4 regions of the Achromobacter sp. ISS7 genome follow, and region 1 is predicted to be linked to each of the others. Evidence: predicted binding sites of a transcription regulator. Region 1 holds the regulator's gene; each other region holds the start of a gene.
What was found. Region 1 encodes FNR, which switches genes on or off when oxygen is low (the NO sensors DNR and NnrR bind a similar motif). Its sites were predicted from a motif close to TTGATNNNNATCAA; they were not measured.

Region 2: the regulator FNR is predicted to act here: its motif matches at 1,414-1,427, upstream of cyoA (ubiquinol oxidase subunit II).
Region 3: the regulator FNR is predicted to act here: its motif matches at 1,069-1,082, upstream of adhP (alcohol dehydrogenase AdhP).
Region 4: the regulator FNR is predicted to act here: its motif matches at 1,978-1,991, upstream of AC1HFW_RS18400 (universal stress protein).

The regions. Positions count from the first base shown of each region.
Region 1 is NZ_JAWRZD010000001.1:2,961,092-2,964,434, forward strand. It holds gene clpB (ATP-dependent chaperone ClpB) at 1-279, opposite strand, end outside; gene AC1HFW_RS13280 (gamma-glutamylcyclotransferase family protein) at 432-863, shown strand; gene fnr (fumarate/nitrate reduction transcriptional regulator Fnr) at 987-1,715, shown strand; gene AC1HFW_RS13290 (hypothetical protein) at 1,730-2,932, shown strand; gene AC1HFW_RS13295 (MFS transporter) at 3,163-3,343, shown strand, end outside.
Region 2 is NZ_JAWRZD010000001.1:5,930,094-5,933,436, reverse strand. It holds gene AC1HFW_RS26895 (ATP-binding protein) at 1-695, shown strand, start outside; gene AC1HFW_RS26890 (response regulator transcription factor) at 697-1,251, shown strand; gene cyoA (ubiquinol oxidase subunit II) at 1,510-2,421, shown strand; gene cyoB (cytochrome o ubiquinol oxidase subunit I) at 2,421-3,343, shown strand, end outside.
Region 3 is NZ_JAWRZD010000001.1:6,174,842-6,178,184, reverse strand. It holds gene pbpG (D-alanyl-D-alanine endopeptidase) at 1-467, shown strand, start outside; gene AC1HFW_RS28100 (ribbon-helix-helix domain-containing protein) at 540-929, opposite strand; gene adhP (alcohol dehydrogenase AdhP) at 1,141-2,169, shown strand; gene AC1HFW_RS28090 (DJ-1/PfpI family protein) at 2,221-2,799, opposite strand; gene ybaK (Cys-tRNA(Pro) deacylase) at 2,943-3,343, opposite strand, start outside.
Region 4 is NZ_JAWRZD010000001.1:4,087,405-4,090,747, reverse strand. It holds gene AC1HFW_RS18405 (muropeptide transporter) at 1-960, shown strand, start outside; gene AC1HFW_RS18400 (universal stress protein) at 998-1,867, opposite strand; gene AC1HFW_RS18395 (trimeric intracellular cation channel family protein) at 2,135-2,773, shown strand; gene AC1HFW_RS18390 (GntR family transcriptional regulator) at 2,865-3,343, shown strand, end outside.

The sequences.
Region 1 (3,343 bases):
GGTGCGGGTCAGCACGCCTTGCAGGTCGCGGCCGACCTGGACGTTGTCGTCGCCCTGCACCTGGGGCAGCGCCTTGAGCGCGGCGTCCAGGGCCGGCTGCAGCCGGTTGACGGCCACGCCGGCGCGCGCCAGCAGGCTGCCGGCGCCGCTATCGGCGTCGGACAGCAGCGCCGACAGCACGTGGACGGGCTCGATGTAGGGATGATCGTTGCGGGCGGCCAGACTCTGAGCGTCGGCCAGGGCTTGCTGGAACTTGGTAGTCAGTTTGTCGAATCGCATAATGGTCGTTGTGGCTTGTTGGTGAGCCTGACCGATACGCGCCGGCGGGCTCGATGACCTGAATATGCGGCCGGATGCGAGTATTTCAATACCTCGCCGGCCTCATGGCTTTATGTCCGTGGACACATCCGCGTGCAGCAACAATCTGAACTATGAGCATATACGTTTTTGTCTACGGCACGCTACGCGCGGGCGAAATCAACGACCTGGCGCAGGCCGCCGCCCGCCGCGGCCTGCCGCCGGCCCGCCACGTGGGCGCGGCCACCGTGCCCGGCATGCTGGTGGATTTCGGCGACTGGCCCGGGTTGCTCCCGGTGGCCGACGGCCGGCGGGTGCGGGGCGACATCTACGAGGTCGACCCGGCCCTGGTCGCCCTGATGGATGAGATCGAGGAGTACGCGCCCGGGCGGCCCGGCTGCTTCGTGCGCCGGCCGGTGCTGGCGCGGCCGCTGGCGCCCGGCGCCGCCCCGGTGGCCTGCGAGTATTACCCCATCGACCCGGCCTGGCGCGGGACGGCGGCGGACATCGACGGCGACGACTGGGTCGCCTACCGCCAGGCCCGTCCGGCCCGGATGCCGCCGTAGGAATGCGCTGCAAAACGCCCCGTAAGACACCCGTAGTAACAACGGACTACAATGGAGACCTGTCTTCACGCTTTAAGCCCCTCCAGGCTACCCGCCGGGTCCGGGCACTATAAAGGTCATCGTATGCAAAAACGGGTTCCCGTTGCCCCTGATGCCGCCCACTGTTCCACGTGTATGTTGGGCCACGTGTGTGTCCCGGTCGGGATGGCAGCCGCCGAAGTAGAAAAGCTGGACGAACTGGTGAAAGAGCGCGTGCGCCTCGAAAAGGGCAAGACGCTGTATTCGCTGGATCACCCCCTGGACGCCGTCTACGGCGTGCGCTTCGGCAGCCTGAAAACGCAGCTCGAAGACGCCACCGGCCAGATCCAGATCACCGGCTTCCACCTGCCCGGCGAGATCGTCGGCATGGACGGCATGCTCGACGGCAAGCACGTCTCGGCCGCCGTCGCCCTGGAAGACTCCGAAGTCTGCGTGATCCGCCTGAACGAAGTCGACCGCGTGGCCACCCACCTGCCCTCGCTGCAGCAGCAGTTCCGCCGCCTGATGAGCCGCGAGATCACGCGCTCGCACCAGATGCTGGCGTCGCTGGGCTCGATGCGTTCCGAACAGCGCCTGGCCGCGTTCCTGCTCAACCTGTCGCAACGCTATGCGTCGCTCGGCTACTCGTCGACCGAATTCGTGCTGCGCATGAGCCGCGAGGAAATCGGCAACTATCTCGGCCTGACGCTGGAAACGGTCAGCCGGCTGTTCTCGCGCTTCGCGCGCGATGGCCTGATCCGCATCAACCAGCGCGAAGTCCGCATCCTGGACCAACCCGCGCTCAAGCAACTGCTGGGCCACGAGGGCTGCTGACGCCCGCCCGCGCCATGCGCCGCACAGCCGTACCCGGCGCCGCGCAGCCCCATCCGGCGCCGCGCCTGCCGCGCTCGCGCGGCGCCTTGGGCGCGGCGGCGCTGGCCCTGGCGGCCCTGCTGCCCCTGGCGGCGCGCGCGCAGACGCCGCTGCCCGATCCCTACGATTACGACGAGCCCGCGCCCGCCCCCAAGCGCGTGGTGATTCCGCGCTGGCAGACGCTCGAACTGGGCAAGCCCGGCCACCGCTACAAGGTACCGGTCTATGCTAACCGGAACCTGGCGCGCGGCGACCTGAGCGATATCAAGCAAATCGTGATCGTGTTCCATGGGGTCAAGCGCAACGCCGACGCCTATTACGAAACCGTCGCCACGGTGCTGGCGGCCAACCCGGCGCGCGCCAACGACACCCTGATCCTGGCGCCGCGCTTCGTCGGCGTGATCGACTCGGGCTACGCCGGCATGGCGGCCTGGCGCAAGTCCAGCTGGGAAGACGGCGAGGACAGCGTGCAGGCCAATGGCCGGCCGGCGCCGGTCAGCTCGTTCCAGGTGATCGACGACCTGCTGCGCAGCCTGGACGACCGCAAGCGCCTGCCGACCCTGGCCGGCATCGTGCTGGCCGGCCACTCCGGCGGCGCCCAGCTGGTGCAGCGCTATGCCGTGCTGAACCAGATCGACGGCCCGCTGCGCCGCGACGGCATCGCCGTGCGCTACGTGGTGGCCAATCCCTCGTCCTACCTGTATCTGACCAAGGAACGCCCGCGTCCCGACGGCAAGGGCTACGCGCCCTACGAGCGCGGCATCTGCCCCACCTACAACCAGTACAAGTACGGCACCGACAAGCTGCCCCCGTTCGCGCAGGAAACCGACGACACGCGCCTGTTCATCCGCTACGCGGCGCGCGACGTGACCTACCTGCTGGGCGGCGCCGACAACAATCCCGAGCATCGCCTGCTGGACAAGACCTGCGGCGCCGAGGCCCAGGGCGCCACCCGGCTGGCACGCGGCACCGCCTACCTGCAATACGAGCGCATCGTCGCCGCGCGCGGCAACCGGCCGGTGACGCTGCACCGCGCCGGCTTCGAAGTGACCGGCGTCGGCCACGAGAACAAGGGCATGTTCAGCTCGGTCTGCGGCGCGCGCGCGCTGCTGGGCGAGAACGCCCTGGCGCCGGCCGGCGCGGCCGCCTGCACGGTGATCGAGCCGCCGCGCAAGTAGGGCGCGCGCCCCACTCAACGCAACCGCCAGACCCGCCAGGAAAGCCGCGCGGCCCCGTGCACGGCGCAATGCGCCGCGAGCCGCATTCCGCGCCAGGGGCCGCAAGCCGCGTGCCCGACTCGCGATCATTGTTGACACCAAGCTGAACAAATATCCCGGACGCGCGCGGGGGTGCATTTTCGCGCCGGCAGGCGCAAGATAGGCGGGTACCGTCTCCGTGGAAGACAGATATGAGCCAAGCGTATCTCGACATGCCCGACGCCAAACGCCGCATCAAGGCGATCTTCGTCGGCTCCATGGGCAACCTGGTCGAATGGTATGACTTCTACGCCTATACCGCCTTCGCCCTGTACTTCGCCCCCGCCTTCTTCCCCTCGCACGACCCGGTCGTGCAGCAGCTGAACGCCGCCA
Region 2 (3,343 bases), 3.0 Mb from region 1:
GCCTGGCCGCCGACCTGCGGGCGCGCGAACGCGAACTGGCGCGGCTGCGCGAGCGCTTCACCCGCAACGAGGGCATCGTCGCCCTGGCCACCCACGCGGCGGCGATGGCGCACGAACTGAACACCCCGCTGGCCACCATGACCCTGCTGGCCGACGAGATCGCCGCCGAGGTCAAGGAGCCCGATCTCAAGCAGGACGTCGCCACCCTCAGCCAGTTGCTGGCCCTGTGCCGGGAACGCATCCGCAATCTGGCGGTCCCAACCGCCGTGGACCTGGTTCGCGTGGTGGGGCAATGGCGCCTGATCCGGCCGACCATCGACCTGCAGCGTTCGGGCACCCTGCCGGCCAGCCTGCGGGTCGATCCGGCCATCGCCCACCTGCTGCAGGCCCTGCTGAACAACGCGGCCGACGCCGGCGAAGCCGCCAGCGAGCCGCGCGTGGACCTGCACCTGGAATATGGCTATGGCGCCCTGCGCGGCGAAGTGCGCGACTACGGCGGTGGTTTCGACCCCGACCACACGCTGCTGCCGGCCACCAGCCTGTTCAACAGCGGCAAGCCGGGCGGCCTGGGCGTCGGCCTGGCCCTGTCGCACGCCACCGTCGAGCAGATGGGCGGTGAAATGACCATGACCGCCGCCGATGGTGGCGGCACCCGCATCCGTTTCTATTTGCCTCTCGGCACTCCCGGGACCTGATATGTTGAATCCCACCGATCTTGGCCTGCTGATCGACGACGACGAGCTCTACGTGCGCACCCTGCAGCGCAGCCTGTCGCGCCGCGGCCTCGAGACCCGAACCGCCACCGGCATCGCCGAAGCGCTGCGCGTGGCCGAAGAGATCCGCCCGGCCTTCGCGCTGGTCGACCTGCGCCTGGGCGAGGACTCCGGCCTGACCCTGATCCGTCCCCTTCGCGCCCTGCGCGCCGACATGCGCATCCTGCTGGTCACCGGCTACGCCAGCGTGGCCACCGCCGTCGAGGCCATCAAGCGCGGCGCCGACGACTACCTGCCCAAGCCCGCCACCGCGCCGATGATCCTGCGCACCCTGGGCCTGGTGAAGCCGGAAAGCGTTACGATCGAAAGCACCATGACGCCATTGCACCGCCTAGAATGGGAGCACATCCATCAGGCCCTGCACGAGACCGGCGGCAACGTCTCGGCCGCCGCCCGCCTGCTGGGCATGCACCGGCGCTCCCTGCAGCGCAAGTTGGCCAAGAAACCGGGGCCGGAACGCGAGGTCCTGGTCGACTGATTGGTGCGGACGCCACACATCGCAACAATCTCGTCTTGTGCAGGTGCGACATATCGTCGCACCCCCACCCTCCCGGCAAAGCCCGCTCCCGCCTGGGAAAACCCTTAACGGGGAGCCTTGGGGGCAAAAGCCCGCCGGGCAATGCGACCATTCGTCGCAGCCTTGACCCAAATCAACCCGATAGGATGGACGTTGCTGCCTAGCAGCATTCCAGTCTGCTGCTCCGCAGCATTTCCCACCATCCTTCCAAGGCTGTACGTGAAACACCCCCTCCTTGCGACCCTTACGCGCATTTTCGGCGTCGGCGCGGTCATGCTGCTTGGCGGCTGCAACATGGAAATCCTCTCCCCCAAGGGAGACATTGGCGCTCAGGAAAAGACCCTGCTGTTCACGGCAACCGGTCTGATGCTCATCGTGGTGATCCCGGTCATCATCATGATCCTGACGTTTGCCTGGAAATACCGCGCATCCAATACCAAAGCCGACTACCAGCCCAAGTGGGCCCACTCCACGGCGATCGAAGTCGTGGTCTGGACCGTGCCATGTATCATCGTGGCGATCCTCGCCGTGATCACGTGGCGCTCCACGCACGCGCTCGATCCCTACAAGCCGCTCGTCTCCGAGCACAAGCCGGTCACCATCGAGGTGGTGTCGCTGGATTGGAAGTGGCTGTTCATCTACCCCGAGTACGACATCGCCACGGTCAATGAGATCGCGTTCCCGGTCGACGTCCCGGTCAATTTCCGGATCACCTCGGCCTCGGTGATGAACTCGTTCTTCATTCCCCAGCTGGGCAGCCAGATCTACTCGATGGCCGGCATGGAGACCAAGCTGCACCTGAATGCGCGCGAGCCCGGCACCTACGCCGGCATCTCGGCCAACTACAGCGGCGCCGGTTTCTCCGGCATGCGCTTCAAGGCCATCGCCACGTCGCAGGAAGGTTTCGACAACTGGGTCAAGGAAGCCAAGGCTTCGGGCGCCTCGCTGACCCCGGCGGTGTACCAGGAACTGACCAAGCGCAGCGAGCGCAACCCGGTCGTCAAGTACGCCTCGGTGCCGCCGTCCATGTTCGACTACATCCTGGGCAGCACCATGTCCAAGATGGCCGGCGTCGACGATGCCACGTGCACCCCCACGTCGAATAACCTGATCGCAGGATTGAATCAATAATGTTCGGGAAACTCACCCTAGAGGCCATTCCGTACCATGAACCCATCGTCATGGTTACGCTGGCCGCCGTGTGCCTGGGAGGCCTCGCGGTCTTCGGCGCCGTCACCTACTTCGGCAAGTGGAAGTACCTCTGGACGGAATGGCTGACCTCCGTCGACCACAAGCGCATCGGCGTGATGTACATCATCGTCGCGCTGATCATGCTGCTGCGCGGCTTCGCCGACGCCATCATGATGCGTACCCAGCTGGCCGTCGCCTCGGCCGACTCCGCCGGCTTCCTGCCGCCCCACCACTACGACCAGATCTTCACCGCCCACGGCGTCATCATGATTTTCTTCATGGCGATGCCCTTCATCACCGGGCTGATGAACATCGTGGTGCCGCTGCAGATCGGCGCCCGCGACGTGGCCTACCCGTTCCTGAACTCGCTGAGCTTCTGGCTGTTCGGTGCCGGCGTCGCGCTGATGATGATCTCGCTGTTCGTCGGTGAATTCGCCGCGACCGGCTGGCTCGCCTATCCGCCGCTGTCCGGGCTCGACTACAGCCCAAGTGTCGGGGTCGACTACTACATCTGGGCGCTGCAGATCTCCGGGCTGGGAACAACACTCAGCGGCATCAACTTCATCGTGACCATCCTGCGCATGCGCGCGCCGGGCATGACCCTGATGAAGATGCCGATCTTCACCTGGACCTCGCTGGTCACCAACGTCCTGATCGTGGCCGCCTTCCCGGTGCTGGCCGCCACGCTGGCGCTGCTGACCGCCGACCGTTACCTGGGCACGCACTTCTTCACGAACGACATGGGCGGCAACGTCATGATGTACGTGAACCTGATCTGGATCTGGGGCCACCCCGAGGTCTACATCCTGGTGCTGCCTGCCTTCGGCGTGTACTCCGAAGTGGTCGCCACGTTCGCCCGCAA
Region 3 (3,343 bases), 3.2 Mb from region 1:
GCCACTATCCGGGCGGCCTGCCGGCTTTCGTGGCCGCCATGAACGCCAAGGCGCAGTCGCTGGGCATGACCAGCACGCACTTCATCGAACCCACCGGCCTGTCCAGCAACAACGTGTCGTCGCCGCACGACCTGGCCCGCCTGCTGCGCGCCGCGTCGCAGCGTCCGCTGATCCACCGCTACTCCACCGACACGGAGTACGACGTCGAGATCAACAACCGCACGCAGACCTTCCGCAACACCAACCTGCTGGTGCGCAAGCCCGACTGGGACATCAAGGTGTCCAAGACCGGCTACATCAACGAAGCCGGCGAGTGCCTGGTGATGCTGGCGCGCATCAATGGCCGCGACCTGGCCATCGTGCTGCTGGACTCGCAGGGCAAGCTGTCGCGCATCGGCGATGCCGTGCGCATCCGCCGCATCGTGCAAAGCGAAGTGGCCATGGCCTCGGCCCAGCCGGGCGGCTGATCGCTGCCCAGTTCCAGCCACGAAAAAGCCCGATCCAGGATCGGGCTTTTTTTCGTCCGTCGTGGCGCCCGCCTAGGCCGCCACCGGCCGTTTCGGACGCAATGGCTGCGGGTCGTACATCGACGGCGGCAGGCCTTCCAGCACCGCCTGGGGGTTGAGCGAGCGGATCGGCACCGCGGCATCGGCAGGGATGCGGCCCTCGGCCTGCAGCAACTGGTAGCGCAGGCAGCACACGCGCAGGAACGAGGTGAAGTTGGCGGCCTCGCCGCGGTACTCCACCAGTTCGTCGTACAGCCGCTCGATCAGCTGGGTCACGCGCATGCCGTCGCGCGCCGCGATCTCTTCCAGCACCTGCCAGAACAATTGCTCCAGGCGCAGGCTGGTGGCCACTCCGTGCAGGCGCAGGGAGCGGGTTTCGGGCGCGTACGACTGTTCGCTCGCGCGGATGAAGATTTCACACATGGGAGCTCCTGGGGCGGACACGGTGCTTGCGGGCCACTGTACGACGATAGCCACCGGGGCGGCAAGGCTGGGTAGGGACGGTGACCGGCTGGTCAATCTGCAACCACACGTTTCTCTCGGCCTGCCCATCGGGACAGCGTTGATATAAATCAAGGTCTCGGACGCGTCCCCATCCGAGCATGCTAAGACTGATCTGACTTCGGAGGTAGCGATGAACAAAACCATGAAGGCCGCCGTGGCTCGCGCATTCGGCAAACCCCTGGAAATCGAAGAAGTCGAAGTACCCCGCCCCCGCGCCGGCGAACTGCTGGTGAAGATCGAGGCCTGCGGTGTCTGCCACACCGACCTGCACGCGGTCGAGGGCGACTGGCCGGTCAAGCCCAATCCCCCCTTCATCCCCGGCCACGAGGGCGTGGGCCACGTGGTGGCCGTGGGCGAAGGCGTGACGCACGTCAAGGAAGGCGACCGCGTCGGCATCCCCTGGCTGTATTCCGCCTGTGGCCATTGCGAGCATTGCCTGGGCGGCTGGGAAACGCTGTGCGAGCAGCAGCAGAACGCCGGCTACTCGGTCAATGGCGGCTTCGCCGAATACGCGCTGGCGGCCGCCGACTACGTCGGCCTGCTGCCCAGGAATGTGGGCTTTGTCGACATCGCCCCGGTGCTGTGCGCCGGCGTCACGGTCTACAAGGGCCTGAAGATGACGGACACGCGGCCAGGCAACTGGGTCGTGGTCTCCGGCATCGGCGGCCTGGGCCACATGGCGGTGCAATATGCGCGCGCCATGGGGCTGAACGTCGCCGCGGTGGACATCGACGACGACAAGCTGGCCTTCGCCAAGAAGCTGGGCGCCGAGGTGGTCGTGAACGCCAGGACCACCGATCCGGCGGCGTACCTGAAGAAGGAAATCGGCGGCGCCCACGGCGCCCTGATCACGGCGGTCTCGCCCAAGGCCTTCGAGCAGGCGCTGGGCATGGTGCGCCGTGGCGGCACGGTGGCGCTCAATGGCCTGCCGCCGGGCGACTTCCCGCTGTCGATCTTCGACATGGTGCTCAACGGCGTGACCGTGCGCGGCTCGATCGTGGGCTCGCGCCTGGACCTGCAGGAATCGTTGCAGTTCGCGGAAGAAGGCAAGGTGCACGCGACCGTGGGCACCGAGAAGCTGGAGAACATCAACAGCGTGTTCGACCGCATGCGCCGCGGCCAGATCGAAGGCCGCATCGTGCTGGACATGGCGGCCTGACCGGCCGCGCGGGGCGGGCCATGTGCATGGCCGCCGCGCGGCGCGCGATACTCAATGCGTGATCTTGGTGCCGAGCACGGCCAGGAACTGCGCCAGCCACGCCGGATGCGCGGGCCAGGCCGGCGCCGTCACAAGGTGGCCGTCGGTGTAGGCCTGGTCGATGCCGATCTCGGCGTAGGTGCCGCCGGCCAGCCGCACTTCCGGCGCGCACGCGGGATAGGCCGAGCAGGTGCGGCCTTCCAGGATGCCCGCGGCCGCCAGCAACTGGGCGCCGTGGCAGACAGCGGCGATCGGCTTCTTGGCCTTGTCGAAGGCGCGCACGATCTCCAGCACCTTCTCGTTCAGGCGCAGGTATTCCGGCGCGCGGCCGCCGGGGATCACCAGGCCGTCGTACGAACCCGCCTCGACGCGGTCGAAATCGTAGTTCAGCGCGAAGTTGTGGCCACGCTTTTCGCTGTAGGTCTGCGCGCCCTCGAAATCGTGGATCGCGGTGGCGATGCTCTCGCCGGACTTCTTGCCCGGGCAGACCGCGTGCACCGTGTGTCCCACCGCCAGCAGCGTCTGGAACGGCACCATGGTTTCGTAGTCTTCGGCGTAGTCGCCGACCAGCATCAACAGTCTCTTGCTCATGATTGTCTCCTGGGGATGGGGGATCGCCGGCTGGAGCGCCCGAGGGCCGGGCGGCAGGTTCTTGATGTTCTGCGATCCATTGTGCCCCCGCCCGCGCGGATGGGGGTGGTAACGGGATACCACGCCAGGCCGTGGCCGGCGCCCTACTCCAGCGCCACCGTCACCGGCTTGGCGCCCAGCAGGCTCACCAGCACGTTCGGGTCGATGCCGATCAGATAGCCGCGGCGGCCGCCATTGATGTAGACGACAGGGTATTGCAGCACCTCGGCCTCGACCCACACCGGCATCTTCTTGCGCGTGCCGAACGGCGAAGTGCCGCCGACCTGGTAGCCCGAATGGCGCTGCGCGACTTCCGGCTTGCAGGGCTCGACCTTCTTCAGGCCGGCCTGGCGCGCCAGGTTCTTGGTGGAGACCTCGCGGTCGCCGTGCATCACCACGATCAGCGGCTTGGCCGATTCGTCTTCCATCACCAGCGTCTTGACCACCGCGTGCGGATCCAGCCCCAGCTGGCGCGCGGCCTCGCCGGCGCCGCCGTGATCGATGT
Region 4 (3,343 bases), 1.1 Mb from region 1:
ATGGGCACGCTGTCGCCGTCCTCGGCGCTGCAGACGCTGGCCATGCTGGCGGTGCTGGTGGCCTTCCTGTCGGCCACCCAGGACATCGCTTTCGACGCCTATTGCACCGACGTGCTGCGCAAGGAAGAGCGCGGCGCGGGCGCGGCCATCAAGGTCATGGGCTACCGGGTGGCGATGATCGTGTCGGGCGGCCTGGCGCTGATTCTGGCCGACCAGTGGATCGGCTGGGGCAATACCTATGTGGTGATGGGCGGCCTGATGCTGCTGTGCGCGCTGGCGACGCTGTGGGCGCCCGAGCCGGAGCACGTGGCCAGGCCGCCGCGCAGCCTGGGCGAGGCCGTGTCGGCGCCCCTGCAGGAGTTCTTCACCCGGCGCGGCGCGGTGGCGGTGTTGCTGCTGATCGTGCTGTACAAGCTGGGCGACGCCTTTGCCGGCGCGCTCTCGACCACCTTCCTGATCCGCGGCGCGGGCTACACGCCCACCGAGGTCGGCGCGGTCAACAAGGTCATGGGCATGGCCGCGACCGTGGTCGGCGCGCTGGCCGGCGGACTCATCATGTCGCGCTGGACGCTGTACCGGTCGCTGATGGTGTTCGGCCTGCTGCAGGCGGTGTCCAACCTGGGCTACTGGCTGATCGCCGTCAGCCCCAAGAGCATCTGGCTGATGGGCGCGGCGGTGGGGCTGGAAAACCTGTGCGGCGGCCTGGGCACGGCGGCCTTCGTCGGGCTCTTGATGGCCCTGTGCCGCCAGCGCTTCTCGGCCACGCAGTTCGCGCTGTTGTCCGCCTTGTCGGCCGTGGGCCGGACCTATCTGGCCGGGCCATTGACGCCGCCATTGGTCGAACACCTGGGCTGGCCCGGGTTCTTCCTGGTGACGGTGGTCATTGCGCTGCCGGGCCTGTTGCTGCTGTATCTGCTGCGCGGCCGCATCGAGGCCATGATGCAGGACGGCGACGCCTGACGCCAGGCCCGCCAGGGCCCGGCGCCAGGGCGGCGCGTCACGCCTCGTCGGTCAGGCGCACGATCAGCACGTCGCTGGGCAGCGCTTCCAGCAGGCGCTCGGCGACGCTGCCGATGGCGGTGCGCAGCAGGCCGGTGCGGCCGTGGGTGCCGGTGACGACCAGATCCGAACGGTGGTTGAACGAGTATTCCGACAGCACCGTTTCCGGCTGGCCGCATTCCAGCACCACCTTGGGCGGCGTCACGTCGGCCAGTTCCGGCGTCTCGGCGATGAATTCGCGCGAACTCTGCTCGGCCGCATGATAGAAACTGCGGGTCACGGCGTCGTCCGGCACGTTCTTGCCCTGGAACGGCACGTCGTAGGCATGGAACAGCGTCAGGTCGGCGTTGGGCACCAGCTGCAGCGCGGCGCGCAGCGCCTGGCGCGAGCCGGCCGAGAAGTCGGTGGCCACCAGCACGTCGCGATACGGCTTGCGCGGCCGGTTCTTGACCACCAGCACCGGCTGGCGCGCCTGCCGCGCCAGCTTCTCGACCGTGGTGCCGAGCAGCAGCCGGCCCAGGGTCTCGTCGCGGGCGATGCCGGCGATGATCAGCGAGCAGCCGAAGCTGTCGGCGGTTTCCATGATGCGCACCAGCGGATCGCCCGTGACCACCACGACTTCGGTGGCGACGCCGGCGTTGGCCAGGTCTTCGGCCAGCTCGCGCTCGGCCACCGACTTGTGGTCCGCGGCCAGCCGGCGCCAGACCGGGGTGGTCAGGCGCGCCGACACGCCGTGGTTTTCCATGACGTGCAGCACGACCAGCTTGGTATCGAGTTCCTTGGCCAGTTGCAGCGCGCGATCCAGGGCGCGATCGCCCCGCGCGCTGAGGTCCGTGGCCAGAAGGATGGGGCCAGGTTGTTGCGACATACGTTTCTCCCGAGATGGGGCCGGGCCGGTGACTCCCGCTAGCCCGCCGTCCGGCCGATATCGCCCTTGCGGGCACACTCCCATTGTCCCGCCGGGGCGCGGACCGGGGCTTGACCGATGTCAACGCGCTTCCAGCGTAAGGGAGACGCGGCCGTCCGGCAATGCGCCCTCCGCCGCCCGCGTCAATACAATGGGGCCTGCCGCCGACCGTCCCCCGGACCGTTCCCCGATTTCCGGGCGACCTTCGCCCCTTTTTCCGCCCGCGCCATGTTTTACGATCTTTCGCCCGCCCTGCTGCACACGCTCTACCTGGTCGCCATCGTGGCCGAAGCCATGACCGCCGCGCTATCTGCCGGCCGGCGCGACATGGACTGGATGGGGGTGTGCATCATCGCCTGCGTCACCGCGCTGGGCGGCGGCTCGTTGCGCGACGTGCTGCTGGGACACTATCCGCTGACCTGGGTGGTGCACCCCGAGTACCTGTGGATGACGGCGGGCGCGGCCCTGCTGACCGCGCTGATCGCCCCGGTGATGCGGCGCCTGCGCAGCGTGTTCCTGCTGGCCGACGCCCTCGGCCTGGTGGCGTTCACGGTCATCGGCTGCCAGGTGGCGCAGCTGATGCAGCTGCCGATCACGGTGGTGCTGATCAGCGGCATGATCACCGGCTGCGCTGGCGGCGTGCTGCGCGACGTGCTCTGCAACGAGGTGCCGCTGCTGTTCCGCAAGGAGCTATACGCCAGCGTATCGGTGGTGACCGGGGCGCTCTACCTGGGCGTGCAGGCCCTGGGGCTGCCGGCCAACGCCGCCGTGCCGATCGCGCTGGCGGTCGGACTGGCGCTGCGCCTGCTGGCGCTGCGCTTCAACTGGCAGATGCCGAAGTTCGTATACCGCGACGATTGGCACTGAGGTCTCCCCCTGCTGACGTGTATCTCTGCAACAATTTTCCTATTTGTGTTTCAATAAATTTCTAGTATCTTGTCGCTGTCGCAATACTTGCATCACGCAGTACAAGGGGAGCCGATTGGACGTCAAAGCGCCCGCCACGATTCCGTATTTCCTTCAGGAACAGATTCGTGAATTGATAGTGGATGGCACTATCAGGCCCGGGCAGCCATTGCGGGAACAGGAACTGGAGCAGCGTTTCGGCACCAGCCGCAGTCCCATCCGGGAAGCGCTGCGTCTGCTGGAACTGAGCGGCCTGGTGACGCACGTCCAACGCAAAGGCTTCCGGGTCACCCTGTACACCGAGACCCAGATCCGCCACCTGTATCAGTTGCGCGCGGAACTGGAGGCCTATTGCATCCGCCAGGTCGCCGAGATCGAAGACATCTCGCCGCTGGTGGCCGAACTGCGCAGCTATGACGAGGCGATCGCCGCGGCCATCGCCAAGCGCGACGTGCGCGCCTATATCTCGGCGCTGCGCGAGTTCTACCTGGCCGGCGCCCGTTTCACCGGCAATTCGCCGCTGGCGGACGT